One region of the Microbacterium sp. LWH12-1.2 genome, then DNA from elsewhere that is predicted to be linked to it. Evidence: predicted binding sites of a transcription regulator. Region 1 holds the regulator's gene; each other region holds the start of a gene.
What was found. The regulator LexA, encoded in region 1, represses DNA repair genes until DNA is damaged. The targets are predictions, from matches to a motif close to TCGAACANNTGTTCGA.

Region 1 (10,233 bases):
AATTCGGAATCGTCCCCCACCCACCGGCATTCAGATACCGGCTTCGCACCCTGACATCGGACAGGTTTCCTCGCGGATCTGACCGAACTACCGGACGGAGCCGGCGGAGTGCTGGACCCGGTAGCCTGGAACGGCAAGCGCGGGTGGGAAGTGAATCCTCTTTCGTACCGGAGCATTTACGCTCCGGAGCCCGACAAAGTCTAACAGAAGGCAAGGCGAAGTGACGACTCAGGGTCAGGACCAGGCAGATCGCGAGCGCGAAGAGCGCTGGGCACGGCAGGAGGAGGCAGCGTCTTCGGCCACGAGGGACATTGCCGATGTCCCAGCCGTCGAAGTGATCACGACAGCCGCCGTGCACTTGATGAGTGCCGCCGCCGTCAAGGTCGGCCTGGCGCACGACCCGGATGCCGAGCTCGATCTCGATGAGGCGCGCAAGCTCATCAACGCCCTCGCCGGACTCATCACCGCCGGCGCCCCGGAGATCAGCGATATGCACGCGCGGTCGCTCCGCGACGGCCTCCGGTCGCTGCAGCTCGCATTCCGCGAAGCATCCGTCATCCCCGACCCGATCGGCAAGGGACCTGGCGAGAAGTGGACGGGCCCGGTCAACTAGCTTCTGCTTCCGGGCTCGGGATCATGCCCTTCGCTCGCAGAGCGGGGACCCTCCCGCTTCGCGGGCCCCTCCCGATGCTCGCCCCGGGCATGATCCCTCCCCCTCACGTCTCGCGCGTGTGACCTTGGGAATCAGCAGAGACTTGAACTGAGGTGACGGCTTCACCGTTCCACGACTACCGGGTTGGCTGTCGAAGGGCCCCCGCAGGGATCGGTCGAATGCGTCCAACCGATCTCGTGCTGCTCTTCCACGATGAGAGCGCCGTCGGCCCCGTAGACGCGGAGCAGGACCTCGTCTGGTGCGGTCATGCCGAACTGGAAGGTGTCGACATCTCCACGGACAGGGGTGCTCAGGTCGAGAGGGGGCGTTTCCGTCTCTCCCGGAGCCGGAGAGCAGCCCGCATCCGTGCAGAGCTGTATAAACGCGTCGTCGCCGTACACGGATGCGTCGATCTCGACGGTGTTGATCCACCCGATCGCGGGGCAGTTGCGCGGGAAGAGCTGCGCGCACGCGGTCACACCGACCAACAGCAGCACCGTGAGGATCGCGACCGCTGTTCTACGCATGCCGCCACCCTAGATCCCGGTCAGGCGCTGCGGCGGAGCTTGACGGTGAGGGAGTCGGCGAGGACCGCGATGCGATCGTCGGACGCCCAGCGCTGAGCCAGTCGGGCGAGGACGGCGTCGAGCACCTCGCGCTCCAGGCCGTCGACGAGCTCGAGGATCACGATGAGCTCGGGTCCCCGCAGGCGCGCGTCGGGGTCGCCGGCAGCGACAGCGACATCGATAACCGCGAGTTCGTGCCAGATGCTCTCCTGGAGGGCGGCGAAGACCTCCGGCGACAGGAAGCTCGGCTCCCAGGCGTGTCCCTGCGCGATCGCCCAGACGGCCGGGCGACGGATGACGAACTCGGTGTCGGATGTCGGGTCCAGCACGATCAGGTCGGTGTCTTCTGCGGACGCTGCCAGGGCCGCACGCACGGCTTCGACCGGGATCGGCCGCGCCGTGGCATCCCACTTCGACATCGCCTCGACCGAGGAGAACACCGGCTGCACACGACGGCCGTCGGGAGCAGCCACCGTCACGATCGACAGTTCCTGCGTCTTGTCGACCGTCAGCCCGTTCGGGGCTGTGCCCTCCTCGCCCTTCTCCGCGACGAGCGGGATGAGCACCCGCGCGCTGCGAAAGGCGTCGACGACCTCAGCCTGACTCCCCTGCCCCGCGCGGAAACGCAGCAGGGCATCGAGCAGCACGGGATCGGCGGAACCGTCGTCGGCGGCGTGCGGGTTCGCCTCGAAGCTGCGCCCCTCCCAGGGGACGCCGGCCGAATCGCGGGCCGCGCCCGGTGCCGCCGAATCGCCGGCCGCGCCCGAGCCGTGATCGCAGGCGCCGTCAGTCTCCTGCGACATCCAGCGCCTCAGCCAGCGTGAAGGCGCCGGCGTAGAGGGCCTTGCCGACGATGGCGCCTTCGACACCCAACGGCACCAGTTCGCGGAGGGCCGCGATGTCATCGAGGCTGGAGATCCCACCCGAGGCGACGACGGGCTTCGGAGTGCGCGCCACGACCTCGCGGAGAAGTTCGAGGTTCGGGCCGCGCAGTGTGCCGTCCTTGGTGACGTCGGTCACGACGTAGCGGCTGCAGCCGGCCTCCTCGAGACGGTCGAGCACCTCCCAGAGGTCGCCGCCCTCCTTGGTCCAGCCGCGCGCCGCGAGCGTCGTACCGCGCACGTCAAGGCCGACGGCGATCGCCTCGCCGTAGCGTCCGATGACGTCGGCGGCCCACTCGGGGTTCTCCAGTGCTGCGGTGCCCAGGTTGATGCGCGTCGCGCCGCTCTCCAGGGCCGCTTCCAGCGTGGCGTCGTCACGGATGCCGCCGGAGAGCTCGACGTTCACGTTGCGGAACTGCTTGATCACCTTGCGCAGGATCGGAGTGTTGCTGCCGCGACCGAAGGCGGCATCCAGGTCGACCAGGTGGATCCACTTCGCGCCCTGCGCGACCCACTCCCCTGCGGCGTCCAGCGGGTCGCCGTAGTTGGTCTCGGTGCCGGCTTCGCCCTGCGTCAGACGCACGGCCTTACCGCCGGCGACGTCGACTGCGGGGAGCAGGGTGAGAGTGGGAGTTGACGCGAAGTCGTTCATGTCGTCCTCAGGTGAAATGGAGCGGCCGATTCATCGGCACGAGAATCGACACTAGTCCGACGCCGGGACCGGTTCAAATGGGGCGATACCGATCGACACAAGGCAAGAGGGTAGCCTCGTGTGCAACCGTGTTCGATTCGGGGAGGGCGATGAACGATGGCCAACGATTCTGATCTGCGCGGAGTCGGTCCGCTGCGACGTGGCAACCCCGAACCCGTGAACGTGCCTGAAGCGGTCTCCGCCGAACCCGTGTTCGAAGAGCGCGTCCATGAGGAGCCGCTTCCCGCGGGCCTCCTCTTCGACGTGCCGATCACCGCCGGCGAGGTTCCGCGGGTGGCAGCGACGTCGAGCGCGGCACCGTTGGTCGCGGCACCCGAGCGCGAGCTCGAGGTCGCCTCGGAACCCGCGCCCTCACGCCGCACGCAGCGGGACCGCGCGGAGCGGCCGTCGTTCCTGCATCAGGAGCGGCGCGAGGAGCCGGCCCGCCGCGGCGCACGGGGCGCGCTGAATCGTCTCGGGTTCTCGCTGCGTCCGAGCGCCGCCGAGCAGGCGGTCCGTGACGACGAGCACGCTGTCAGCCAGCACTGGCCCGGCCCGCGGACCGTCGCGGTCGTGAACGGCAAGGGCGGCGCCGGGAAGACGCCGACAACAGTGCTCCTCTCCGCGGTCTTCGCCCAGTACGGAGGCGCCGGCGTCCTGGCATGGGACAACAATCAGACCAGGGGCACCCTCGGCTGGCGCACGGAAAGCGGCCCGCACGATCGCACGCTCCTCGAACTCCTGCCCGAGACGGAGCGGCTGCTCGGTGCGCGCGGTCAGTCTGCCGATCTCGCACATTTCGTCCACCACCAGCCGCGGGAGAAGTACGACGTCCTGCGCTCCAAGCCGATCAGGCTCGCCCACGAGAACCGACTCAACCCCGACGACGTCGACGCGATCCACGCCGTCGCCGCCAAGTTCTATCGCCTGATCATCATCGACTCGGGCAACGACGAGTCCGATCCGATGTGGCTGCGGATGATCGATCGCTCCGACCAGATCGTCGTGGCGACGACCACCCGAGACGACCACGCCGAGGCCGGAGCACTCCTGCTGGAGGCGCTCGAGGAGCGCGATGCGCGGTCAGCGCAGCTGGCCCGACAGTCGGTGGTCGTAGTGACGCAGGCCGATCCCAAGGCATCGCAGGCAGACGTCGATCAGATCGTCGACGGGTACGGGTCTCTTGCGCGCGAAGTCGTGACCATCCCGTTCGACCGCGGGATCGTCGACGGCGCGCTCAAGCTGGGTTCGCTGGATCCGGTGACGAAGCGGGCCTGGCTGTCGGCCGCGGCAGCCGTCGCCCGCGGACTCTGACAGCAACGGAACCGTTCGTCGCCCGGCCGGACTGCGATCAGGTCAGCGACTGCACCCAGTTGCGCAGCAGCCGGATTCCGGCCTCGCCGGACTTCTCGGGGTGGAACTGGGTCGCCGACAGCGGTCCGTTCTCCACGGCTGCGAGGAACGGATCGCCGTAGGTGGTCCACGTCAGGACCGGCTGCGGGAACGGTGGGATGACGTCGAGTTCCCAGGCCTGCGCGGCGTAGGAGTGCACGAAATAGAACCGCTCCTGTTCGATGCCCTCGAAGAGCACGCTTCCCGAACCGGGTTCGACGGTGTTCCAGCCCATGTGCGGCAGTACCGGCGCGTTGAGCTCGGTCACCGCACCAGGCCACTCGCCGAGGCCCTCGGAATCCTGCCCGCGCTCGACGCCGTGCTCGAACAGCACCTGCATCCCGACGCAGATGCCCAGCACCGGACGCCCCCCGGCGAGACGTCGATCGATGATCTCGTCACCGCCGCGCGCCTTGAGCGCGTCTCGGACGGCCGCGAAGGCACCGACGCCGGGAACGACGAGGCCATCGGCCTCGAGCGCCTCTTTGCGGTCACCGGTGAGCACAGCATCCGCGCCGGCGGCGATGAGCGCCTTCACGGCAGAGTGCACGTTGCCGGACTCGTAGTCGAAGACGGCGATGCGAGGCGTGCGCGTCACAGTGCACCCTTGGTGGACGGGATGCCATCGACGAGCGGGTCGAGCGCCTTCGCCTGGCGGAACGCGCGAGCGAACGCCTTGTACTCCGCCTCGGCGATGTGGTGCGGGTCGCGCCCGCCGAGCACCCGGATGTGCACGGTGAGTCCGGCGCCGAAGGTGATCGCTTCGAAGGAGTGGCGCACGAGCGAACCGGTGAAGTGACCGCCGATGAGGTGGTGCTCGAATCCGGCCGGCTCGCCGTCGTGCACGAGATACGGACGGCCGCTGATGTCGACCACGGCCTGCGCGAGCGCCTCGTCGAGGGGAACGAGCGCATCGCCGTACCGTGAGATGCCGGACTTGTCGCCCAGCGCCTCGGCGATCGCCTGCCCGAGGACGATGGACACGTCCTCGACGGTGTGGTGCGCGTCGATGTGGGTGTCGCCGGAGGCGCGCACGGTGAGGTCGGTGAGCGAGTGCTTCGCGAACGCGGTGAGCATGTGGTCGAAGAACGGCACGGACGTGTCGATGCGGCTCGCACCGGTGCCGTCGAGGTTCAGTTCCAGTTCGACGGTGGACTCCGACGTGCTGCGGACGCGACTGGCGGTGCGGGGGGCGCTCATGATGCTGATTCTATCGACGCGAGAGCATCCAGAAATGCGGTGCTCTCGGCCTCGGTTCCGGCGGTGACTCTCAGGTGCCCGGGGATGCCGACGTCGCGAATGAGGACACCGCGGTCGTAGAGCTGCTGCCAGGTGCGCTTGGGGTCGCTGACCCCGCCGAACAACACGAAGTTCGACCAGGACTCGTGCGGCGTGTATCCCAGCGCCTCCAGCGTCGCCGCGATGCGATCACGCTGCTCGACGATCTCGTCGACCATGCTCAGCATGATCGCGGAGTTGCGCAGCGCGGCGACGGCCGCCGCCTGCGTGAGCGCACTCAGGTGATAGGGCAGCCGCACCAGTCGCAACGCGTCGATGAAGGCGGGGTCAGCAGCGAGATAGCCGACGCGCGCACCGGCGAAGGCGAACGCCTTGCTCATCGTTCGGGACACGGCAAGACGAGGGCGTCCTTCGAGGAGGGACAACGCGGATGCCGCCTCCTTCGGTGCGAACTCCTGATAGGCCTCATCGACGATGACGACGCCACGTGCGACCTCGTACACGGCTTCGATGACGTCGAGGCCGAGCGGTGTTCCGGTGGGATTGTTCGGCGAACAGAGGAGGATGACGTCGGGGTCGACCTGTTCGACCTGCGCGACCGCCTCCTCCGGCGTGATCGTGTAGTCCGGCTCCCGCACCCCGGCGATCCACCGCGCACCCGTCCCCTGAGCGATCAGCGGATACATGGAGTAGGTGGGCGCGAACCCGAACGCCGTGCGCCCCGGCCCCGCAAAGGCCTGGAGGATGTGCTGCAGCACCTCATTGGAGCCGTTGCCGGCCCAGATCTGATCCGCGTCCAGACCGTGGCCGAGATACTCGGCGAATCCCTCGCGCAGGGTGGTGAACTCGCGGTCGGGGTATCGGTTCACGTCCCGCAGCGCGACGGCGATGTCGTCGAGAATGTCGCTGGCCACCTCATCGGGCACCGGGTGCGTGTTCTCGTTGACGTTGAGGGCGATCGGAAGCGGTGCCTGCGGTGCGCCGTACGGGGTGAGCCCGCGAAGATCGTCACGCAGCGGCAGGTCGTCGAGAGAGGCGGTCACCCCTCCCATGCTAGAACGCTGCGAGCCTCTGTGCTCATCCGGTGACGCCAGGTTTCCCGTCGGCTCACCGGTCCCACCGAACGTCAGTGGGAGAACTGGGCGGGAATCGCGAGTTCTTGCCCGATCTGGAGCATGCCGTCCTGCAGCAGATTGAGTCGGGAGATCTCTCCGATGACATCGCGGGGATCGGCGTCGGGGGCGACGTCTCCGGCGATCGACCACAGGGTGTCGCCCGGCATCACCGTCACCGTCTCGAAGGTGGCGGTTGCGACGCTCTCACCCGAGGCGATCGCACCCCCACCGCTGATCGCTGCGAAGGCGATGCCGACGGCGAGCGGGAGAGCAGCGACTGCGAGGAGCAGACGACGACCGCGAACCGTCAGCCGAAGCCGCGTCGCCGGGCGTGCCGGGATGACTGCCGCATTGCTGAAGGTGATGGTGCTCATCTCTTACTCCCTGTGCTCTCGCCCCGCGGAACGGGGGAAGTTGGCGTAGCGTTCGCATTCTCGCCTCGGCCGGGAGCCGTGAATGCGAAGCTACGTACCGAAGATATCTTCGAGTTCGAACATCTGTCAAGCGTTCTTCGAAATAGAGTTCGAGAATCGGGCGACACGCTCGAACAGATCTTCCACATCGGCCCGATTCTCGGATACGGTTTCGATAGGAACACCCCACCACGGGCCACCGACATTCGAAGAGCAGCGTCGGGTTCGCCTACTGAAGGAGCACCATGAGCGAGAACTCAGCCCCCGAGTCAGAGGCACCGCGAACGCGCCGTCGGAAGAGCCTCAGCCCGAAGCAGATGGCGATCCTCGAGGTCATCCAGACGTCGATCGCCAGCCATGGCTACCCGCCGAGCATGCGCGAGATCGGCGATGCCGTAGGCCTCAAGTCGCTCTCCAGCGTCACTCATCAGCTCGGACAACTGGAGCTCAGCGGTTACCTGCGCCGCGACCCGGGCAAGACCCGCGCGATGGAGGTGCTCATCGACCTCCCCGGTCAGAGCGGCGAGAATCCTGCTGACGCGATGACACCGGTGGGCGATGCGGCGATGGTGCCTCTGGTCGGTCGTATCGCGGCCGGTGTGCCGATCACCGCCGATCAGCAGGTCGAGGAGATCTTCCCGCTCCCCCGCCAACTCGTCGGCAAGGGCGATCTGTTCATGCTCAAGGTGTCCGGCGAATCGATGATCGACGCCGCGATCTGCGATGGCGACTGGGTCGTCATCCGCTCGCAGAACAGCGCGGAGAACGGCGAGATCGTCGCGGCGATGCTCGACGGTGAGGCGACCGTGAAGACGTTCCGCCAGCGCGACGGTCATACCTGGCTGCTCCCCCGCAACTCCTCCTTCGAGCCGATCCTCGGCGATGAGGCCACCGTGCTCGGCAAGGTCGTCGCGGTGCTGCGCGCGGTCTGAGCATCCGGCATCCACTCGCTGGAAACGCAAGAACCGCTCTCCCCAGGCTTCGGGGAGAGCGGTTCTTGCGTTTCAGCGATGTCAGGCCGTGACGTTCACGTCCTCGCGCACGCGACGAGTGGCCTCGACGATGTTGCGCAGCGACTCGGTCGTCTCGGCGTAGCCGCGGGTCTTCAGGCCGCAGTCCGGGTTGACCCAGAGCTGACGCGTCGGGATCTCCTCGACGGCACGGCGCAGCAGCGCTTCGATCTCCGATGTGCTCGGAACGCGCGGCGAGTGGATGTCGTAGACGCCAGGGCCGATGCCGTGGTCGAAGCCGACCTCGGCGATGTCGGTGACGACCTCCATGCGGCTGCGTGCCGCCTCGATCGAGGTGACATCGGCGTCGAGGGCACGGATCGCATCGATCACAACGCCGAACTCCGAGTAACAGAGGTGCGTGTGGATCTGCGTTCCCGCGGCGGCACCACCCGTGGACAGGCGGAAGGATGCCACGGACCAGTCCAGGTATGCAGCCTGGTCGGCCTGCTTCAGCGGCAGCAGCTCGCGCAGCGCCGGCTCGTCGACCTGGATGATCTCGATGCCGGCGGTCTCGAGGTCGGCGATCTCCTCGCGGAGCGCCAGCGCGACCTGGTTGGCGGTCTCGCCCAGCGGCTGGTCGTCGCGCACGAACGACCACGCCAGGATCGTGACCGGTCCGGTGAGCATGCCCTTCATGTGCTTCACGGTCAGAGACTGCGCGTACGAGGACCAGTCGACCGTGATCGGGGCAGGACGCGACACGTCGCCCCACAGGATCGACGGGCGGGTCGCACGCGACCCGTAGGACTGCACCCAGCCGTTCTCGGTGACCGCGAAGCCGTCGAGGTTCTCGGCGAAGTACTGCACCATGTCGTTGCGCTCCGGCTCGCCGTGCACCAGCACGTCGAGACCGAGCTCCTCCTGCAGCGACACGACGCTGTCGATCTCGCGCCGGAGGAAGTCCTCGTAGTCCTCCTGCGGGAGCTCTCCGCGCCCGTACTGCGCCCGTGCCCGGCGGATGTCGCCGGTCTGCGGGAACGATCCGATCGTGGTGAGCGGCAGAGCAGGCAGCCCCAGCGCCTCCTGCGCCGTCTCGCGCTCCTCGTACGAGACCCGCGAGAAGTCGGCGTCGCTGAGCTCGCGCTGCCGGACCAGGCCGTCGCGGACGCCGGGTGCGCTCAGACGGTCTTCGAGTGCAGCGGATGCCGCAGCGAGCTCATCCTCGATCGCAGCGCGACCCTGTCCGAGGCCACGGGCGAGAACGACGACCTGCTCGACCTTCTGATCCGCGAACGCGAGCCAGGAGACCAGGCGAGCGTCGAGCTTGGTCTCGTCCGCGACATCGTGCGGCACGTGCAGCAGCGAGGTCGAGGTGGATGCGGCGACCGCAGCAGCGCCGAGCGCGCGGAGGGCCTCCAGCTTGTCGTAGGCCGCCGCGAGGTCGCCGCGCCAGATGTTGTGGCCGTCGATGACGCCGCCGACGAGGGTCTTGCTCTCGAGTCCGGCAGCTGCCGTCGGCACACCGCCGCGGACGAGGTCGACGGCGATCGCCTCGATGGGCGCAGCGGCGAGCACGGGGAACACCTCGCCGAGCTCGGCATAGGGTGCGGCGACGAGGATAGACGGACGCTCGGTCGCGCCGCCGAGCACCGCGAGCGCACGGGCTGCGGCGTCCGAGAGCTGCGAGACGGACGCGGGAAGCGACTCGCTGACCAGCGCGGGCTCGTCGAGCTGCACCCATTCGGCGCCGGCATCCTTCAGCCGCGCCAGGAGCTCGACATAGACCGGGAGCAGGTCGTCGAGACGGGACAGCGGGTCGAAGCCCTCGGGGGCGTCATCCGACGCCTTGGCGAGAGCAAGCAGCGTCACCGGGCCCACGACAACGGGACGGGTCACGAAGCCGGCGGCGACGCCCTCGGCCACCTCACGCACGAGGCGGTCACTGGAGAGCGAGAAGGCCGTCTCCGGCCCGATCTCCGGCACCAGGTAGTGGTAGTTCGAGTCGAACCACTTCGTCATCTCGAGCGGCGCGCGCTCCCCCTCGCCGCGGGCGATGGTGAAGTACGCGGGCAGGCCGATCGTGCCGTCTGCAGCGCGCAGGCCCTCGAAACGGGACGGGATCGCGCCGACCGTGACGGCGGCGTCGAGCACCTGGTCGTAGTACGAGAACGACTCGGGGATGGCGGAGTCGGTGCGGCCGAGGCCCAGTGCAGCGAGCCGCTCGCGGGTCGTCGCCCGCAGCTCTGCGGAGGTGCGCGCGAGCTCCTGCTCGTCGATGCGGCCGGCCCAGAACGACTCGATGGCCTTCTTGAGTTCGCGGCGGCGACCGAT
Region 2 (10,233 bases), 980 kb from region 1:
GATGGTACCCATGAAGCTGTAGCCGATGATCGCGACGCGGAGTGCGCGACCGGGACGAGGGTCGGTGTCGGGCCCGGTGGGCGTCATCGCGGCTCCTTCGCCGGTCGAGTTCGTGTACCCGTCACCGAAAAGTTAACCGGTTTACTGGGCGCTTCGGAGACCAGCTTGCCTCGGGGCTCAGCCAAAGTCAAGAGGAAATTTAACCGGTTTACTGCATCGGGATCCGTGAGAGACTGACCGAGGATCGACAGTGGGGAAATGAGGATTCATGGCAACGATGCGTGATGTCGCGCGGCTCGCCGGTGTCTCCGTCGCCACTGTCTCGTTCGTCGTGAATGACTCCAAGCCGGTCGCTCCGGGCACCAGGCTTCGCGTCGAGGCGGCGATGGCCGAACTCGATTTCCGTCGCAACGCCGTGGCGCGTGCGCTGGCCAGCCGCCGCACGCGCATCATCGCGCTGCTGTTCCCCGTCCTGCAGCACCGTCTCTCGGACACCGCCGCCCGGTTCTTCACCGGAGCCGCCGAGGCTGCGTCCGAACTCGGCTACACGGTCGTGCTCTGGCCGGTGGCGAACGACTCCGACTCCCTGCGCGAGCTCACATCGGACGGGCTCGTCGACGGGGTCATCCTCATGGAGGTGCAGCTCGACGACCACCGGATCGACCAGCTGCTCGCGGCGAAGACCCCGCTGACCCTCATCGGTCGCAACCGCGATCCGTCCGGCCTCGACTACGTGGACGTCGACTTCGAGGGCATGGTCGAGCAGTCGATCGACCGCCTGCAATCGCTCGGGCACCGGGACTTCGTCCTGCTCGAGGAGTCCGAGAGTCCGGGTCTCGAAGGGTATGGCCCGGCCGTCCGCGTGGACGAGACCTTCCACGCCATCTGCGCGGCGCGCGGGTTGCGCGGGCGGACGCTCCGGTGCACGGCGACTCCGGCCGCCGGGCGCGCATTCGCATCGACACTGATCGCTGAGGCGCCCGAGGCGACGGCGATGCTCGTCCTCAACGAACACGCCGCAGTCGGTCTGGTGAGCGGGCTCGGCCGGCTGGGCGTATCCGTCCCTCGCGATCTGTCGGTCGTCCTCATCGGGTCGACGATCGAGATCTCCGCCATGGCGGATCCCGAACTGGCTGTCGTGGTCTCGCCGGCCGCAGAGCTCGGTCGGCTGGGTGTCGAGACGCTCGTCGGTCGGCTCGACGGCACGCTGGGCGCCCTGCGCCAGGAACTCCTGATGGGGGAGTTCCACGAGGGCGAGTCGCTCGCGCCCGCCCCCTGAACGATCGTTTCTGGCGGTCTCGATCATGCCCCGGGGTGAGGGACCGCCGTCGGCGGCGCTGCGGGTGAAGGGGTGGGGATATCCACACCGCGAATGCTGCTGCGAGCCTCCCCGCACTGGGTGGTTTGCTCTACTGACGTGGCGGAAGCGGGTTTCTAGCGTTGCTTTCATGGACCTAGCCGCTGCGACTGACTCTGCATCTGACCTCACCGGGATCGCCGGGTGGGCGGTCGACCTCATGGAAACGCTCGGTGGGCCCGGTGCTGGCTTGGCGATCGCGCTCGAGAACCTTTTCCCTCCCCTTCCGAGCGAGGTGATTCTGCCGTTGGCGGGATTCACTGCGAGTCGGGGCAGCTTCACCCTCGTAGAAGTTCTTGTGTGGACGACCTTGGGATCGGTCATGGGTGCGCTCGCTCTCTACGGGCTCGGGGCGTGGCTCGGCCGCGACCGCCTGCGGCGGATCATCGCCCGAGTCCCGCTGATGACGTTGTCCGATGTCGATAAGGCTGAGGCGTGGTTCGATCGGCATGGGTACAAGGCGGTGTTCTTCGGTCGGATGATTCCGATCTTCCGGAGTCTGATCTCGATTCCGGCGGGCATCGAGCGGATGAATGTCGTTCGCTTCACTCTTCTGACCACAGCGGGAAGCCTGATCTGGAACGCGATCTTCGTGCTCTCGGGTTTCTACCTTGGCGAGAACTGGTCGGCCGTCGAGCCGTATGCCGATGTTCTCCAGAAGGGTGTCATCGTTGCGGTAGTCGCTGCGGTTGTTCTCTTCGTCGTACTCCGGGTGCGCCGTGTTCGGCGTGAAAAGATGACCGGATGAGTCGAGAACAGCACGAGCCACTGGCGGTGCTGAGGCGTGGCAGGTTCAAGCGGATCCCGTCGAGGCTGGCGGGTGTCGCGCTCGGGGTTGTGCTGGTCCCCGTCGACGTGCTCGCGGTCATCGGCGGGTTGGTCTCCCGGGTCGCGGCGAGACCAGTCGTCCGACTCGAACAGGCGCGGATCACTGCACTGATCGGTGGGCGTCTTCGGAACGAACCGCGAGGGTGGCGTGCGGTCGGATACCTTGCGGTCCGCTCGCTGCTGGGGATCCTGGGAGGGGCGGTCCTGGCACTCATCGTGGCGGGGGTCATCGTCGCCGTCAGTCTCACAGCGGGAGCAGTAACAGGAGACGCAGTACCTCTTTTCGATGCGCCTGCTGGACAGGTCACCTATCGCACCCTGGCAATCTTCGTGCTGCCTGGTTTGATCCTTCTCTTCCTCGCGGTTCAGGGCGTCATCGCTGTCGCGCAGCTGGAACCGAAGCTCTGGAATGCGTTCACTCGCCCGGGGAACGATGAACTCGAGAACCGCGTATCCCAGCTCACAGTGACGCTTGCGGATGTCGTCGATGCGATCGATGACGAACGACGTCGGATCGAACGCGACATTCACGACGGCGTGCAGCAGCGCGTCGTGGCACTGTCGATCCTGCTCGGTCGGGCCGAACGCCAGGGGGACCCCGAAGAACAAACCGCCCTCTATCGGCGCGCGCTTGCGGAGACGCGGCACATCCTCGACGATCTCCGAGACGTGTCCTGGCGCGTGTACCCGGCAATGCTCGCCCGCGACGGGCTGGGCCCTGCGCTGGAAGCGCTCCGGGAGCGAACGCACCTGCCCATTCACCTTGACTGTGACCTGACAGAGAGATCCCCCAAGGCCGTCGAATCGGCCGCATATTTCGTAGCCAGCGAGGCCGTGACGAACGTGGTCAAACATGCCGCAGCGCACAGCATCGACATCACCGTGCGCCAGCAGGGAGGGTGGCTGACCATGACGGTACGCGATGATGGGGTGGGCGGTGCGGACCCAGCCGGGCATGGAATCGCCGGCATCGCCTCGCGCGTCACCGCACTCTCCGGCACTTTCGACCTCGACAGTCCCGCCGGCGGCCCAACGACTATCCGGGTGGACATACCGTGCTCATAACCATTGCCGAAGACTCCGCTCTGCTTCGCGAGGGTATCGCCCAGCTCCTCGTCGCTGAGGGCCACGAGATCGTCGACGCGGTCGGTTCCGCCGGCGAACTGATCGATGCCGTGTCGGAGCGGCAACCGCAGCTGGTGATCGTTGATGTGCGGATGCCACCCGACTTCATCGACGAGGGCATTCGCGCAGCACTGACGATCCGATCTGCCTGGCCACAGGTCGCCGTGATGGTCCTCTCGCAGTATGTCGAGCGCCGGCACGCCACCGAGCTGCTCACCGGAGCCGGCGGGGTTGGCTACTTGCTCAAGGATCGGGTCTCCGACATTGCCGCCTTCCTCGACGCGATCGAACGTGTCGGTGGGGGCGGAACCGCATTCGACCAAGAGGTCATCCGCCAGCTGCTCCTTGCCGGCCCCGTAGACTCGCCCATCTCACGCCTCACCGACCGGGAGCGCGAAGTCCTGACGCTCATGGCTCAGGGGCACAGCAACGACTCCATGCGCCAGGAGCTCTTCGTCACCCAAAGCGCCGTCGAGAAGCACATCAACTCGATCTTCACCAAGCTCGACCTTCCGCATGGCACGACGTACAACCGGCGTGTTCTCGCGATCCTTGAGTTCCTTCGCGACTCCTGAACCCGCACAAGGTCCCGCACACCGATAACGATCGTTTTCGGTGCTCCGATGGCCGAGTCGTCAAACAGGTGCTCATCTGACCACTGGCCCGAGACGGAGCGAACGCATCCCGCGCGGGTCGCAACCCAGTTGTGATTTCTCGGGGCTGTTATGCGCCCGGATCTGGGGTTCGAATGTCGGTGGCCCCTGGTGTACTGGGGCTATGAGGGCGCTGATGGATGCGACGGTGGAGCAGGTGGCGACGCTGGGCGCGCTCACCGATTCGATCGCGGAGATCGAGCGCACGATCAGTAGTCTGCAGGCCGCCAGGGACGGGATGCTCGCGCTCGGCTCCCGTGTTGCTCTTGACGTCGCCCAGCAGGCCGGGCACCCCGATTACGGCGATATGGCGTTGCGGACGGTGGCGGCGGAACTCGCTGCCGCGCTACGGGTCAGCGATCGGACGGTGCAACGACGGATGGCCGAAGCGTCGTTTCTGGTGGAGCAGTTCCCGTCGGTGTGGCAGGCGCAGGGTGCCGGGCGGATCAGTGCCGGGCACGCCCGGGTCATCATCGATGCCGGCGAGCACCTCGTCGATCCCACCGACAGGGACGCCTACTCGGAGCAGATGATCGAGTTTGCAGAGCATGAATCCCCGAATCGGGTGGGTCGGATGGCCCGACGGGTCGCAGAACGGTTCCAGGTGCGTCCGATCCAGGACCGGCACCAGGATGCCCGCGACAAGCGGGGCGTGTGGGCGAGAGACGATGCCGATGGGATCGCGGAGTTCGGTCTGCGCGGGCCCGCCGCGCTCGTGCACGGAGCGTTCGACCGGGTCACCTCAATGGCGAAGGCGGTGCAGGGGCAGGCGGATGCCGGAGACGAGCGCACGCTCGACCAGATCCACTGCGACCTTGCCCTCGACCTCCTCCTCACCGCGACCCCCGCCGGACACGAAACCCCTGAGGCTCTCCTGGCCGGAATCACCGCACACGTGTCAGTGACCGTGCCGGTGACGACGCTGATCGGCGTCGGCACGACTCCGGCGGAGTTGAACGGTCGCACCCCGATCGACCCCGCCACCGCCCGGTGGCTGGCCGGCGCGGCTTCCGGGTGGGACCGGATCCTCACGCACCCGATCACCGGCGGATTGCTCGCGGTCGACCGGTACCGGCCATCTGCCCACCTCAAGCGACTGCTGCGTGCCCGGGATCAACGCTGCCGGTTCCCCACCTGCGGACTCCCCGCCACGGAGTGCGATCTCGATCACAATCAGGATGCAGCCTTGGGCGGGGCGACCAGCGAGGAGAACCTCGGAGATCTCTGCCGCCGACATCACGTCCTCAAACACAACTCCCCATGGCACGTCGAACAACTCGAAGGCGGCGTCTTCGCGTGGACCAGCCCCACCGGGCAGGTCTACCTCGATCGGCCACCACCGCCGAACACCGTCACCTTCACTGAAGACGACACCCCACCGCCCTTCTGAGTTCGCGGGTGGAGAGAGGTCGGGCCCGTCGATCGCGACCAGCCATGCGCGTAGGGCCGGCCAGGTTCTCCCCGGCCGGCCCGACGCCGGACTCAGCAGCCCTTCGCCGCGTATGCAGCAGACACGGTGGCGGCGCCGGACGGTCCCGTCGCGGTGACCTGCACCGACCCCGCCGGCAGCGAGGCCACCCTGGTGTTGAACGACGCACTGCGCGATTCGCCGGTCGCGAGAGCGAACGACTTCGTGCCGTAGGTGCTCGTCGCGGTGATGTCGAGCACGACTGCATCCGTGTTGCGCATCGTCGTGACGACGACCGCCTTGCCTGCCACGCACCGCGTCGCGGCTGTGGCCTCCACCGTGACGACCGGAGCCACCGGATCCGGCGCGATCGACGACACCCGGAACCGCTGGCAGTCGTTGTTCAGCACGCTGTACTGATGCACGCGCGTGCCGTCGGCGACGGCGCAGAACGAGAGATCCAGCGCCTTGCCGCTCGTGCCGTTGCGGAACTCGACGACACCGTCGCCCGACACCAGCACTCGCCACGTGCTGCCAGCGATGCCGCAGGCGCCCTGGGTGATGGCGACCGAGTCGCCAGTCGCCCCGCCGCTCACGGCGAGGCACTTCTCCGGTGCCGAGCCGAGGTGCATCTCGGATTCGCCGTTCGCCGCGGCCGTGAACGTCACGCTCTGGCAGGCAGTACCGGTGTACTCGCGCTGCTGCAGGATCGGACCGTCTGCACTCGAGCAGTTCGGCACTTCGAGCGCCTTGCCCGAGACGATCGAGGTGACCGCGACAGCACCGGCCGGGCGCAGCGCCCAGTCCTGGGCGGCCGAGGCATCCGCCGCCGACTGCACGATCGCCCCGTCGCCCGCCTCGAAAGCCTTGCCACTCGTGCGGTTCGTCAGCATCGACCAGCCGCCCGTCGTCGGGGTCACCGTCCACTGCTGGCACCCCGAGGTGCGGAACGGCGTCTGCTGCACGGCCGCGCCCTCGGCAGTGGTGCAATCGGCAGGGCCGACGGACAGGCCGCTCACCGCGCCGACGAGGCGCAGATATCCGTCACCGGTCGAGTCGAGCACGAAGCGCGACCGCGACGAGGAGCAGTCGCCGAGCACGAGGGAAGCTCCGGCGGCGTCAGAGGTCGCGCTGGCGCACTGACCGGTGCTGCGGCTGACGAGGTTCCAGCGCGCCCCTTCGACCTGCACCGTGATCGGCGCGTTCTCGCCGCTCGGCACCGTCACCGCGGTGGTAGTGGCCTGAGGGATGCCGAAGTCGGGCTCGCCGGCTGCATCCCAGGTCACCTCCTGCGCTCGCGCCGAGCGCTCGCGGCTGCATCCACCATCCGGTCGGGCGTTGGCGTGGTACAGATTCCACGTCTCGGTGCCGTCCGGCGAGGTGAAGAAGTCGTTGTGACCGGTGCCGTAGGCGCCGTTGGCCTTCGAGAACACCGGTCCGTCGCTCTTCTGCCACGATGACGACAGCACCGGATCGCCCCCGAGGTACTCGAGCGTGCCGAGCTGGTAGTCCTCGGTGCCGCAGAAGCTCGCCGAGTACGTGACCCAGGTTCGCCCGTCCTTCTGCAACGCGATCGGTCCCTCGTTCACGGGCTGGCCGATCGTCTCCCAGGCCTCGACCGGCTGGGACAGGATGTTCAGCGGCCCGGTCGCGGTCCAGGGGTCCGACATCCGGGCGATGTAGTTGCTCTGCAACCCGTCCGGCGCGAACGCCGACCAGAGCACGAAGAGCTCGCCGTTCAGCTCCATGTAGGAGCCGTCGATGTTCCAGTCGTCGGTCGGGATCGGCCGGCCCTTGTAGGTGTACGGACCCATCGGGTCATCGGCTGCACTCTCGATGACCTGCAGGTGCTGGGTGCCGTAGTTGCCCGCGACGCCCATCGTGTACATCAAATACCAGCGCGTGCCGTTCGGCCCCTCGATCCGCGCGAGTTCCGGAGCCCACATGTTCCCGTTGCGCCCGGCGTTGGTGTCGGAGTAGACCGTGACTGGCTTGGTAGTGCCGAGCGCGGCGAGCGTCGGCGCCTTGCGCATCACCACCCTGTTGTCCCACGTCGTCGACACCATGTAGTAGTTGCCGTCGTGGAACTCGATCGTCGGATCGGCCGTGTCCGGAGCGAGCGGATTGGTGAACGTGTCCTCGCCGACGGCCTGCGCGGCGGGCGCCTGTGCGACCCCGGCCGCGCCGAGAGCGCCCAGCGCGATCGCCGCGGTCAGCGCGATGTGCAGCGCGGTGCGGATGGGTTTCAGCATGAGCGACCTCCGTAGCTCGCGGTCGAGACGGCGCCGTCGACGGTGCCGGAGATCTCGCCGGCTGGTGCCGTGGCGAGACGGGATGAGAAGGATGCCGAGGCGCTCGCGCCTGCGGCGACGGTCAGCGTGCGCGTCCCGTACGGCGAGGCGACCACGACGGCCGCCGACTGCGACGCCTCGTTGGCCACCGTCGCGACCACGACCGCCTTTCCGGCGACGCAGCGCGTCGAAGCGACGACACGGATCCCCGGTGTCACGGTGACGGTCGCCGTCACCGGCATGCGCGATTCGTCCTGAGCAACGCCTCGAACGGTGAACGTGCCGGTGGTCGCGTAGTCCTCCGGATCCATGCCCTCCCAGGCGACGGATGCGGTCTTCACCGTGCCGTCGGCCGTGGTCAGCCGCGCATCCGGCAGCACCGGTGCAGTGCCTGCCCGCGTCGACACCGCGATCGGGTCGACCTGCGCGACGGCGATCGCCGGCGCGTACGCCTCGAGCACCTTCTCGTATTCGGATCGGGTCACCGGGAGCACAGTGCCGTGACGCGGCTTGCCCCCGTCGCTGTTCTGCGGCAGGTTCGCGCGCAGCGTCTCGCCCAACGGCTGCCAGGAGTCGCCGTCCGTGATGTCGGTCGAGCCGAACGGGATGTAGTGGTTCGGCCCGCCGTGGTACGACGGCTGGTCGATGAACAGGTACCAGTCGAAGCCGTTCACATCACCGGGGTTCGACGGGAACACGCTCGGTCCCTCCCCGTGGGTGTAAGTGCCGCCCGGTTCGCCGTTCGGCAGGCCGGTGGCCACCTCGTCCTTGATCAGCGTCCACTCGTCGGCCGGCCCGGTCGTACCGGGGTACGTGCCCGAGATCGGTGCGAGCAGGTCGGTCGACTTCTCCAGGCGCAGCGTCATCGACGACTCGTCCTTGCTGAAGCGGTAGTACGTGCCGTCCTTCTTCGCGACGGTCGAGTCGATGGTTCCCCAGTTGTTGGTGACGACGTCCGTCCAGACCTGCGGTTCCGAGAAGGTCACGAAGTCGTCGGTCGTGACGTACATCATGCGGTTGTAGGTGACGCCGGTGCGGTCGGCGGGATCGGCGGTGGGGTACAGGTTCGACGCCCAGAACACGACGTAGCGGCCGAGTTCGTCATCCCAGTACGCCTCGGGCGCCCAGGTGTTCCCGGCGAACGGCGACGAGACCTCGACGTGCCGTTGCGCCGACCAGTTCACCAGGTCGGTCGACTCCCACACCTCGATCGAGCGGGAGCCGGAGATCTGCGCCGTCGTGAAGCCGCCGGGGAGTCCGGCCACCTTCAGGTCGGTGGCGAGCATGTAGAACTTGTCGCCCTCGTGCGAGCGGATGATGAACGGGTCGCGCAGTCCCTGCGTGCCCTGGGTGGAGGTGAAGATCGGCTCGCCGTCGTTCAGGGTGTTCCAGCGGAGCGCGTCGTTCCCTTGAGACGCGGCGAGGCTGACGCGTTCGGCGCCGGCCCCCTCACCGGTGAAGAAGGCCCACACGTAGGCCTCCGGATCGTCGGAGGCCGCCGGCATCGGGCGCACAGTCAGCGTGAACTCGCGGTCGGCTGTCGCAGCGCCACTGGTCGCGGTGGCCGTGAGGACCACGTCGACGGCCGCGGCATCCGCTGCCGGACGGGTGATCGACACGGTCGCCGAACCCGCCTTGACCCCGTCGCGGATCTCCGCGTGCGCGGAACCCGACGTGACCGACCAGGTCAGCGTCGAGCCGTGCGCCCCCGTCGTGGGGACGGCGATGCTGGTGCGGATGTCGTTGGTCGCGCCGAGGTCGACGGTGGCGATGTCGGCCTCCGCCTTTGCGGCATCCGTGAGCTCAGCGGGGATCGTGACCGTGTAGGTGCGGGTCGTGCTCTCCCCAGCGGCGGTGAAGGTCGCGGTGAGGGTGGCGGTTGCGTCTGCCGACCCCGCTGCGGGCCGGACGACCGCGGCATCGCCGCCGGTGATCGTGACGGCGGCATTGTCGGATGCCCACGAGATCGTGGCACCGCTGGCAGCCGTCGGCAGGGTGAAATCGGCATCGGCGGTGGCCGGCACCGTCACCGCGGCGACCGCGCGCTCGAGCGCCTGATCGGCGAACACCTGCTGCACGTCGGCGGCGCTGAGCGCTTCGCCGTACACCGCGAAGTCGTCGACGTCGCCGGCCCAGCCGGGGTCGTTGTAGGTCGATCGGCCGAGGTACGAGACCAGCTGCGAGCCGAACGACGACACGTCGCGGTTCAGCGCCTGCTGCGAGATCTGGGTGCCGTTCACGTAGACGGTGAGCTGCTTGCTCGCCCCGTCGATCACGGTCGTGTACAGCGACATCGTCGACGGCGTGCGGATGCCGGAGGTGGCGGCGTTCGTCGAGCCGGGGCCGACTTCGGTGCCCCAGGGCGCACCGGCGTTCACGGTGCCGGTGACGACCGACTTCACGTACCCGCTCGGATTCGCGGGGTTGAGCAGCCAGTACCCGCTGGAGTACGAAGCGCCAGAGGCGACCGGGGCGCCGATGAAGGCCGCTGCCGTGTTCCCGGGGCCGGAGCGACCGGCGAGCCATGTCGACACCGTCAGCTGCTGCTTCCCAGTGAGCTGCGCCGTCGGG
Region 3 (10,233 bases), 760 kb from region 1:
AAGGTGAATGCCCCGGAGAACCGCGACTGTTCGACGACGCGCATGGTGTCTTCGAAGTCCTCGTCCGTCTCGCCGGGGAAGCCCACGATGATGTCGGTGGTGATCGACGCCAGCGGGATGCGCTCGCGCACGCGGTCGAGGATGCCGAGGAACCGCTCGCTGCGGTACGAGCGGCGCATCGCCTTCAGGATGCGGTCGCTGCCCGATTGCAACGGCATGTGCAGTTGCGGCATCACGGCCTCGGTCTCGGCCATTGCGTCGATCACGTCGTCGGTGAAGGCCGCGGGATGCGGGCTCGTGAACCGGATGCGCTCCAGGCCGTCGATCTCGCCGGCGGCACGCAGGAGCTTTCCGAATGCGTGGCGGTCACCGAACTCGACGCCGTACGAGTTGACGTTCTGTCCGAGGAGGGTGACCTCGATCGCTCCGTCGTCGACGAGGAGGCGGATCTCGTTCAGGATGTCGCCAGGGCGGCGGTCCTTCTCCTTGCCACGCAGGCTCGGCACGATGCAGAACGTGCAGGTGTTGTTGCAGCCGACCGAGATCGACACCCAACCACTGTGCGCTGAGTCCCGCTTGGTCGGCAGCGTCGACGGGAAGACGTCGAGCGACTCCAGGATCTCGAGCTCGGCTTCACCGTTGTGGCGCGCGCGTTCGAGCAGGCCGGGAAGAGAACCCATGTTGTGGGTGCCGAAGACGACGTCGACCCATGGCGCCTTGTCGAGCACGGCCTGCTTGTCCATCTGAGCCAGACAGCCGCCCACAGCGATCTGCATGCCATCTTTGCGACGCTTGACCGACGCGAGGTGCCCGAGAGTGCCGTAGAGCTTGCCCGCAGCGTTGTCGCGCACCGCGCAGGTGTTGATGATGACGACATCGGCCTCGGCGCCGTCGACAGCGCGCACGTACCCAGCGCTCTCCAGGGATCCGGAGAGCCGCTCCGAGTCGTGCACGTTCATCTGGCACCCGAAGGTGCGCACTTCGTAGGATCGCTGTCGGCCGTCGACGTCAATGGCCGCCGACGAAGCGCTGATGATCGTCGGTTCGCTGCGCGGGATAGTCATGGTCATCCCATTGTACGAGCGCTCCGACGTAGAAGCCCTGCGAACGATGCCGCTCCGTGCGCGCCGACTGAATGAAAGGTGTTCAGTCCGAATCCACGAACCGCACACCGGAGGAGGGCTGCCCGAACGACGCCTCGGTCAGCGCGGTGCGTGCGGCCTTCATCGCGACCGAGCCGTTGTACCCCCGCCGGGACAGCTGCCCGACGAGCCGGCGAAGGGCGGTGTCATGATCGAGGCGCGACAATGACCGTGCCTTCGTACGGGCGAAGTCCAACGCGCGTTCGTCGTCATCGTCTGGAACCTCGTCGAGCGCCGCTGCGATGACGTCGCGCGGGATTCCCCGTTGCGCGAGTGCTCGAGACAGCGCCACCCGCCCCAATCCTTTCCGTTCGACACCGGAGATGACGAGGTGTCCGGCGAGGATCGCATCATCCAGGTACCCGCGCCGGCAGAAGTCGTCGATCACGTCGTCGATCTGCGAAGACTCGAGCGAATATCCCTTCAGCACAATTCGGGACTCGGAGACCGAGAGCGATCTGGTGCGCAGTTTTCGAACCAGCGCCTCCTCGGCGACCTTGCGGGTCTCCTCAGGATCAGGGGTCTGACTCTCCGCACCCTCGGCGTCGGATGTTCCCTCTTCCGAATCCGCGTGTGGGTGCAATGCCCGCAGACGCGGAGCCGTGTGCCGCTCTGCGGTGCCGCGAGCGGGATGCCGATCGCTCGGTGTGCCCTCGTCTCGCCCTCCGGAAGACGCCTCCGACGCTTTCTTCGCGCCGAAGAGCGGAATGACGGGGGCGAGACGATCCACGTTTCCGCCCGCTTCGCCCCCGTTCTCACCGATCATGATCAGGCCGGTCGACGCTCTGCGAGCTCGTCTGCCGCAGCAGCAGCCGCCGGCGCCGCCGCGCCGATACCGAGCTTCTGCTTGATCTGAGTCTCGATCGCCAGAGCGATGTCAGGGTTCTTGAGGAGGAACGTACGCGCATTCTCCTTGCCCTGACCGAGCTGGTCGCCGTCGTATGTGTACCAGGAGCCCGACTTCTTCACGATGCCGTGCTCGACGCCGAAGTCGATCAGGCTTCCCTCACGGGAGATGCCGATGCCGTACAGGATGTCGAACTCGGCCTGCTTGAACGGCGGAGCCATCTTGTTCTTCACGACCTTGACCCTGGTGCGGTTTCCGACAGCGTCGGTGCCGTCCTTCAGAGTCTCGATACGACGGATGTCGAGCCGCACCGATGCGTAGAACTTCAGCGCCTTGCCACCGGCGGTCGTCTCCGGCGATCCGAAGAAGACGCCGATCTTCTCACGCAGCTGGTTGATGAAGATCATGGTGGTGTTGGTCTGGTTCAGGCCACCGGTGAGCTTGCGCAGCGCCTGCGACATGAGGCGAGCCTGCAGACCCACGTGCGAGTCGCCCATCTCGCCCTCGATCTCGGCACGGGGCACAAGCGCCGCCACGGAGTCGATGACGATGAGGTCGATGGCTCCGGAACGCACGAGCATGTCGGCGATCTCGAGCGCCTGCTCTCCGGTGTCGGGCTGCGAGACGAGAAGGGCATCGATGTCGACGCCGAGCTTCGCCGCGTAGTCGGGGTCGAGCGCGTGCTCGGCGTCGATGAAGGCGGCGATGCCGCCTGCGCGCTGCGCGTTGGCGATCGCGTGCAGCGTGAGCGTCGTCTTACCCGACGACTCAGGGCCGTAGATCTCGACGATGCGGCCACGCGGCAGGCCGCCCACTCCGAGGGCGACGTCGAGGGCGATGGAGCCGGTGGGGATGACGGCGACGGGTGCGCGGTCATCGCTGCCCAGCCGCATGACCGAGCCCTTTCCGAACTGCCGGTCGATCTGAGCGAGGGCTGTTTCCAGGGACTTCTCGCGGTCGGCGGGTGATGGCATGATGTGCTTCCTTCTGCTCGCGTGGTGCCGCCTGTAGGCTGTCGCGGCCGACCCGGCTGGGACGAACTCTCCGACAAGGCGTATGGCTCTGAGCCATGTCTTCACCGTAGGAGGGGCCTCCGACATCGTGTCGGCGAACCCGCGAACTGTGGAGAGACAAGTCTCGAAACCATCTGTGCAGAAGACTACGCCCGCTTCGAACAGATATTCGACGACACGCCGCAATCGGAACGTCGTCGCCCGCACGCATGGATCAGTACGAGATCGAGTCAGCGCTTGCGCGGCTCCAGACGGCCGGCGCCGTAGCGGCGCTCCGGCGGCACATCCATCTCCTCGCAAAGAGCGAGCCAGATGTCACGCGGTGGCAGCCCCAGATCGAGCGCTTCCAGGGCCGTCCGGCCACCGAGAGCGGTGAGCACCAGATCGTTCAGCAACGACGAAGCGCGCCCCGAGAACTCGCCTTCGACGGCGCGAAGAAACTCACTGCGACGCATCGAGGTTCCGGCGTCGACTCAGTGGAGGGAGAGCTGCGGCTCGATCGATGCAACGAGGTCGTCCGGGACGACGTCCGGGAAGACCTGGATTCCCTCAAGGACCGAGATGCGATCGCCTACTTCGCGCATGATCGTCGAGATCGGCACATCGAGTGCATCGGCGACGGACGCGAGGATCTCGCTGGACGCCTCTTTCTGCCCGCGCTCGACCTCACTGAGGTAACCGAGTGCTACCGAGGCTTTGCCCGCTACCTGACGAAGGGTACGGCCCTTCTGCAGGCGGAAGTCCCTGAGCACATCGCCGATTTCCTGTCGAACAAGAATCATCAGAACCCCCTCTCCATCGCCATCCCCGGAATCCTCCGAGGGATCGCCAGTCTAACCCGACCTGACTCCATTAAATCTACTGTTTCTCGCTGTGGTTTCGTTGTGAAGGACCTTGACAAGGGACGTGGTGTGAGCCGCACACCATCGACAACAGCGATGCGATGACTGCTATTCCCGGAGCGCGGCCAACGCGGACGAGAGCGCGGCGTCGACCGACTGCTGGCGAACGGCCGCCCGGTCCCCCTCGAAGACGAACATTCGAGAGATCTTGATCCCGGGAGCGACGACGCCGATGTGCACCGTACCCACCGGTTGACCGTCCGGCGAATCCGGTCCGGCGATACCGGTGGTCGCGATGCCGACGTCCGCCGGAAACCCTGCGACCGAGAGCGCACGACGCACGCCGTCAGCCATCTGCAGCGCCACTTCGGGATGCACCGGTCCATGCTCCTCGAGCAGCTCGGCGTCGACCCCGAGCAGCGTGTGCTTGACCGGAGTGGCGTAGGCCACGATGCCACCGCGGAAGACATCGGAAGCGCCGGGCACGGACACGATCTCCGCCGCGATCGCGCCACCCGTCAGGGACTCGGCGACGCCGAGACTCAGCGCGCGCGCCCGCAGCAGTTCGAGAAGCGCAGCGGCGTTCGCCGTCGTCATGAGGCCGGCTGGTCCTGGCGACCGCCGCGAACCTGCGCGACGATGTAGTCGATACCGCTGGCCACCGTCAGGACCAGCACGGCGGCCATCAGCACGGCGGTGATGAGAACCCAGGCGTCGAGGCCGATCAGCACGTGCAGCGGGAGCAGCGCCCACGACAGCGCGACGCCCTGCACCGCGGTCTTGAGCTTGCCCATCCACGCTGCGGCGACGATGTGCTGTTTCGCCACCATGAAGCGATGGATCGTGATGCCCCACTCCCGGACGAGGATGATCGCGACGAACCACCAGCCGAACGCACCGAGCTCGCCGAGCACCGCGAGGCCGATGAATCCGGCACCGGTGAGCAGCTTGTCGGCGATCGGGTCCCACAGCTTGCCGAAGTCGCTGACGATGTCGTACTTGCGCGCCAGGTACCCGTCGACCCAGTCGGTCGAGATCGCAACGATGAAGAGGACCGCCGCTGTCCACCGAAGGGCGAGGCCGGGGAGGCCGTACGTGCCGCCGAGGAGGAGGAGGACGAAGAAGACGACCGCAAGGGGGATGCGGGCGATCGTGATCGCGTTCGGCAGCTGCCGGGGAATCGCCATCAGTCGCGACCCGTCAGGCCCCAGGCGTCTTCGTCGCCGTCGCCCTCGGATTCGACGACCGGCAGGCCTGCGAATTGCGCTTCGACAGGATCGACTTCGCGGAAGCCTGAGGCGGGAGCCGGAACCGCAGGTGCAGGAGCAGGAGCAGACGGCGCGTCGTCGCCGCGGAGCTTGGCCATGACATCCGCCAGCTGCTCGGCTGTCACCAACACATCACGGGCCTTCGACCCTTCGGACGGGCCGACGATCTCTCGGGATTCAAGCAGATCCATCAGGCGTCCGGCCTTGGCGAAGCCGACCCGGAGCTTGCGCTGCAGCATCGAGGTCGAGCCGAACTGCGTCGAGACGATGAGTTCTGCGGCGGCGAGCAGCAGTTCGAGATCGTCGCCGATGTCCTCGTCGACGTCCTTCTTCTTGTGCTCGACGGTCTCCTGCACGTCGGAGCGGTACTCCGGCCGCGCCTGGCGGGTGACGTGTTTGACGACCGCTTCGATCTCTTTCTCATCGACCCAGGCGCCCTGAAGGCGGAACGGCTTGGACGACCCCATCGGCGAGAAGAGCGCGTCGCCCTGCCCGATGAGCTTGTCTGCGCCGGGGCTGTCGAGGATGACACGGCTGTCGGTGACGCTGGTCACGGCGAACGCGAGTCGAGAGGGCACGTTGGCCTTGATCAGACCGGTGACGACGTCGACGCTCGGTCGCTGCGTGGCGAGGACGAGGTGGATGCCGCTGGCACGGGCGAGCTGGGTGATACGGACGATCGAGTCCTCGACATCACGAGGAGCGACCATCATCAGGTCGGCGAGCTCGTCGACGACGACCAGCAGATACGGGTACGGCTTGAGTACACGCTCACTGCCGACCGGCACCTCCACCTCGCCGGCGCGCACCGCGCGGTTGAAGTCGTCGATATGGCGGAAGCCGAACGACGCGAGGTCGTCGTACCGCATGTCCATCTCCTTCACGACCCATTGCAGCGCTTCGGCGGCCTTCTTGGGGTTCGTGATGATGGGCGTGATCAGGTGCGGCACACCGGCGTAGCTGGTGAGCTCGACGCGCTTGGGGTCGATCAGCACCATGCGCACATCCGTCGGCCGGGCGCGCATCAACAGGCTCGTGATCATCGAGTTCACGAAGCTGGACTTTCCCGAGCCGGTGGAACCGGCGACCAGGAGGTGCGGCATCTTGGCGAGGTTCGCGATGACGATGTTTCCGCCGACATCCTTGCCGACGCCGATCGTCATCGGATGCGTGCTCTTCTGCGCCGCCGGGGATCGCAGGACGTCGCCGAGCGCGACCATCTCCTTGTCGGCGTTCGGGATCTCGATGCCGATCGCGCTCTTGCCGGGGATCGGCGAGAGGATGCGCACATCGTTCGAGGCCACCGCATACGCGAAGTTGTTGCTCAGCTGGAGGATCTTCTCGACCTTGACGCCGTGGCCGACCTCGACCTCGTACTGCGTCACCGTCGGACCGCGCGAGAAGCCGGTGACCTTGGCGTCGACCTTGAACTGGGTGAGCACGTTCGTGATCTGCTCGATGACCTTGTCGGTCGCCTCGGAACGCACCACAGAGGGCGGCCCTTCGCTGAGCACACCTGGCGAGGGCAGGATGTAGGGGGCGACCGGTGCCTGTGGACCCCGCTCCCCCGGTCCCGCGGTGCCGAAGCCGTCGAGACCAGGAAGCTCAGGCTGTTCGCCGGTGTCAGAGGCGTCGTCGAGCAGAGCCGTCGTCTGCTGCTCGGCGAGGGCATCGGTGACGGAGCGCACGTCCGAGAGCACTTCGGTGGCGGCGTCGTAAGGATCGGCGACGATCACGGCCTGGTCGTACGCCGGAGTGACGTCCGTGGTGGAGAGCAGTGCCGTGATGTCGTCGGAGCCGAGGGTTCCCTCGTCGGGATCCTCTTCACGACCGGTCTTGTTCCGGCGCCACCACGGCAGCACATCCGGATCGTCGACCTTGTCTTCTTCATCGATCGCCGCCGCGTTCTTCGCGGGTTTCTCGGGGCGCTCGGCGTCGAACATCCAGGCGTACAGGTCGCCGAGACGGGTTCCGATGCGATTCGGCGGCGTCTTGGTGAGGATCAGCACGCTCAGTACGGCGAGCAGCGACAGCACGATGTAGGCGACGACCGGGCTCAGGAAGGCGAGCGGCTCACCCAGCATCCAGCCGAAGAGCCCGCCGGACTCGCTTATGGCGAGCATCCCCTCCTTGGGCTGGGGACGGGCGCCTGCGACGTGGCAGAAGCCCGCAAGCGAAAGGATGAAGAGCCCGAATCCGATCCCGATGCGCCCGTTGTCGTGCACGGAGGACGGATGCCGGAACAGCCAGCCGGCGAGCAGGAGCAGCAGCACCGGCATCACAAACGCGGCACGGCCGATGAGTGCACCGACCGAGAAGGCGCTGATGTTCGCCGCGACCTCGTTGCCGATGAAGAACCACTCGTTCACCGCGCCGGCGGCCGCCAGCAGCACGAGCAGGAAGGGGAAGCCGTCACGACGGTCGTCCTTCTCGAGGTTCTCCGGTCCGAACGCGCGGAACAGCCCGCCCACACCGTGGGCGAGCCCGATCCACGCACGTACAGCCACCGGAGGCTTGTCGATCGCGTCGATGTACTTCTTGGGCGCGGCTTGAGCCTTCGGAGCCGCCTGCCGCTTCGGGCGAGGCGATGCGCTCGCAGACGCGCGCTCGGATTTCGTGGTGCTCCTGGCCATGCACTCACGCTACGTCCCGGCACCGACGTTTCCGCGTAATGACGCGGCTTTCCGCGGATTCTCCGCTCAGCCGAGGCGCTTCACCATGATGTCGCGGACCGGACCGCTCTCGGTCACGGCAAAACCCTCGGAACGATACAGGGCTGCGGCATGGTTGCCTTGCTGCACGCTCAGGCTGATCAGGCGATAGCCGGCCGCACGAGCGTGAACGCCGACCTCACGGATCAGAGCACGCCCGACTCCCCTGGCTCGCCAGATCGGCCGCACCCCGATGATGAGCTCGGGAATCCCGGTGCCGACGTATCCGAAGCCGGGATCGCTGCGCGGCAGGGTCCGATACCACGCCGCGCCGATCGGCTCTTCGAACTCGTCCAGCGCGAGGAAGCCGGCATCTCCAGGGCGCATCCATCCCGAGAGATACCGGCGGTACTCTGCGCTGGCGATCACCTCATGCCTCGGACGGACGTCGTCGAGCTGCCAGTTGGCAGCCTCGACGACCATCTCGGCGAGGAACCCGCCATCGGACACCGCTGCTGGACGAACGCGGAACGCGGACATGCGGCGAGTGTAGCGACCTCGTGTTACGCCTCGATGACGAGCGGCACGATCATCGGGCGACGACGCAGCTTCTGGTTCACCCAGCGACCGATCGTGCGCCGGATGATCTGCGACAGCGCATGCGTGTCGTGCACGCCGTTGCCGGATGCCTCCTTGAGCGCCGCGATGATCTTCGGTGTGATGTCATCGAACACCGAGTCGTCCTCGGCGACGCCGCGTGCATGGATCTCCGGTCCGGAGATGATGCGGCCGGTGCTGGCGTCGACCACGACGATCACGGAGATGAAACCCTCTTCACCCAGGATCCGGCGGTCCTTGAGGTCGGCATCCGTGATCTCGCCGACGGTGGAGCCGTCGACGTACACGAAGCCGATGTCCAGCTGGCCGGCCACCCGGGCTTCGCCGTCCTTGAGGTCGATCACCGTGCCGTTGGCGGCGATGAACGTGCGCTCTTCCGGGATCCCGGTCTCCTGCGCGAGCTTCGCGTTGGCGTAGAGGTGCCGGGACTCGCCGTGCACAGGGAGAACGTTCTTCGGCTTGAGGATGTTGTAGCAATAGATCAGCTCGCCCGCGGCGGCGTGGCCGGAGACGTGGACCTTGGCATTGGCCTTGTGCACCACGTTGGCGCCGAGTCGCGTGAGACCGTCGATGACGCGGTAGACCGCGTTCTCGTTGCCGGGGATCAGGCTGGACGCCAGGATGACCGTGTCACCCTCGCCCACCTCGATCGCGTGATCGCGATTCGCCATGCGGCTGAGCACCGCCATCGGCTCGCCCTGCGATCCCGTCGACATGAAGACGATCTTGTCGTCCGGGAGGTCGCGCGCCTTCTTGTAGTCGATCAGGACGCCGTCCGGCACTGTGAGGTACCCGAGGTCTGCGGCGATCGTCATGTTCCGGACCATGCTCCGCCCGAGCAGCGCGACCCGGCGACCGTGCGCGGCTGCAGCATCGAGCACCTGCTGCACGCGGTGGATGTGGCTGGAGAAGCTCGCCACGATCACACGGCGAGGAGCCTTGCCGATCACCTGATCGAGCACCGGTCCGATCGAGCGCTCCGTGGGGGTGAAGCCTGGCACGTCGGCATTCGTGGAGTCGACCAGGAACAGATCGACTCCCTCCTCGCCGAGGCGGGCGAATGCACGAAGGTCGGTGATCCGTCCGTCCAGCGGGAGCTGGTCCATCTTGAAGTCGCCGGTGGCGAGCACGAGACCGGCCGGCGTTCGGATGGCGATCGCCAGAGCATCCGGAATCGAGTGGTTGACCGCGACGAACTCGAGGTCGAACGGACCGACCTGCTCGCGCTCCCCCTCCTTGACAGTGAGGGTGTAGGCCTTGATCCGATGTTCCTTGAGCTTCGCCTCGACGAGGGCGAGCGTGAGCCCGGATCCGATCAGCGGAATGTCGCTCTTCAGACGCAGCAGGTACGGGACGGCGCCGATGTGATCTTCGTGGCCGTGCGTGAGGACCACCCCGACGATGTCGTCGAGGCGATCGCGGATCGGCTCGAAGTCGGGCAGGATCAGATCGACACCGGGCTGGTGCTCCTCGGGGAACAGCACGCCGCAGTCCACGATCAGGATCTTGCCGTCGTATTCGAAGACGGTCATGTTGCGGCCGATCTCGCCGAGCCCACCGATCGGGATGACGCGCAACGTCCCTTCTGCGAGCGGTGCGGGTTCTGCGACGGGGATGGACATGCTGTCTCCTCTTTCGGACGCTGTGCGCGTCCGTTCGTTCATGAGGGCGCGTCTCAGCGCCCGATGTCTCAGCGCGTGGTGCCGTGCACCTTCGGAAGTGCGCCGCCCGCAGCCGCGTTGCGGTCGGGGCGGAAGTTGGAGAAGTCGGCACCGGGCACATCGTTCACGAGGTCGAGTTCGTCCTCGATGAGCGCGGCTTCCCACTCCTCCGGCCCCACCAGGGGCAGGCG

Region 2: the regulator LexA is predicted to act here: its motif matches at 3,946-3,961, upstream of MRBLWH12_RS11990 (HNH endonuclease signature motif containing protein).
Region 3: the regulator LexA is predicted to act here: its motif matches at 3,160-3,175, upstream of recA (recombinase RecA).

What each region holds. Positions count from the first base shown of each region.
Region 1 covers NZ_JBEGIJ010000001.1:1,540,607-1,550,839, forward strand. The annotation lists gene MRBLWH12_RS07440 (DUF1844 domain-containing protein) at 221-613, shown strand; gene MRBLWH12_RS07445 (hypothetical protein) at 775-1,179, opposite strand; gene MRBLWH12_RS07450 (SseB family protein) at 1,200-2,021, opposite strand; gene priA (bifunctional 1-(5-phosphoribosyl)-5-((5-phosphoribosylamino)methylideneamino)imidazole-4-carboxamide isomerase/phosphoribosylanthranilate isomerase PriA) at 2,005-2,751, opposite strand; gene MRBLWH12_RS07460 (MinD/ParA family ATP-binding protein) at 2,908-4,104, shown strand; gene hisH (imidazole glycerol phosphate synthase subunit HisH) at 4,142-4,780, opposite strand; gene hisB (imidazoleglycerol-phosphate dehydratase HisB) at 4,777-5,382, opposite strand; gene MRBLWH12_RS07475 (histidinol-phosphate transaminase) at 5,379-6,464, opposite strand; gene MRBLWH12_RS07480 (LysM peptidoglycan-binding domain-containing protein) at 6,548-6,910, opposite strand; gene lexA (transcriptional repressor LexA) at 7,195-7,881, shown strand; gene metE (5-methyltetrahydropteroyltriglutamate--homocysteine S-methyltransferase) at 7,963-10,233, opposite strand, start outside.
Region 2 covers NZ_JBEGIJ010000001.1:2,518,720-2,528,952, reverse strand. The annotation lists gene MRBLWH12_RS12015 (Gfo/Idh/MocA family protein) at 1-87, opposite strand, end outside; gene MRBLWH12_RS12010 (LacI family DNA-binding transcriptional regulator) at 269-1,279, shown strand; gene MRBLWH12_RS12005 (DedA family protein) at 1,449-2,105, shown strand; gene MRBLWH12_RS12000 (sensor histidine kinase) at 2,402-3,250, shown strand; gene MRBLWH12_RS11995 (response regulator transcription factor) at 3,241-3,885, shown strand; gene MRBLWH12_RS11990 (HNH endonuclease signature motif containing protein) at 4,088-5,353, shown strand; gene MRBLWH12_RS11985 (family 43 glycosylhydrolase) at 5,446-7,623, opposite strand; gene MRBLWH12_RS11980 (immunoglobulin-like domain-containing protein) at 7,617-10,233, opposite strand, start outside.
Region 3 covers NZ_JBEGIJ010000001.1:782,907-793,139, reverse strand. The annotation lists gene miaB (tRNA (N6-isopentenyl adenosine(37)-C2)-methylthiotransferase MiaB) at 1-1,064, opposite strand, end outside; gene MRBLWH12_RS03655 (regulatory protein RecX) at 1,147-1,908, opposite strand; gene recA (recombinase RecA) at 1,911-2,963, opposite strand; gene MRBLWH12_RS03645 (DUF3046 domain-containing protein) at 3,233-3,457, opposite strand; gene MRBLWH12_RS03640 (helix-turn-helix domain-containing protein) at 3,476-3,784, opposite strand; gene MRBLWH12_RS03635 (CinA family protein) at 3,953-4,441, opposite strand; gene pgsA (CDP-diacylglycerol--glycerol-3-phosphate 3-phosphatidyltransferase) at 4,438-5,031, opposite strand; gene MRBLWH12_RS03625 (DNA translocase FtsK) at 5,031-7,745, opposite strand; gene MRBLWH12_RS03620 (GNAT family N-acetyltransferase) at 7,812-8,303, opposite strand; gene MRBLWH12_RS03615 (ribonuclease J) at 8,327-10,003, opposite strand; gene dapA (4-hydroxy-tetrahydrodipicolinate synthase) at 10,072-10,233, opposite strand, start outside.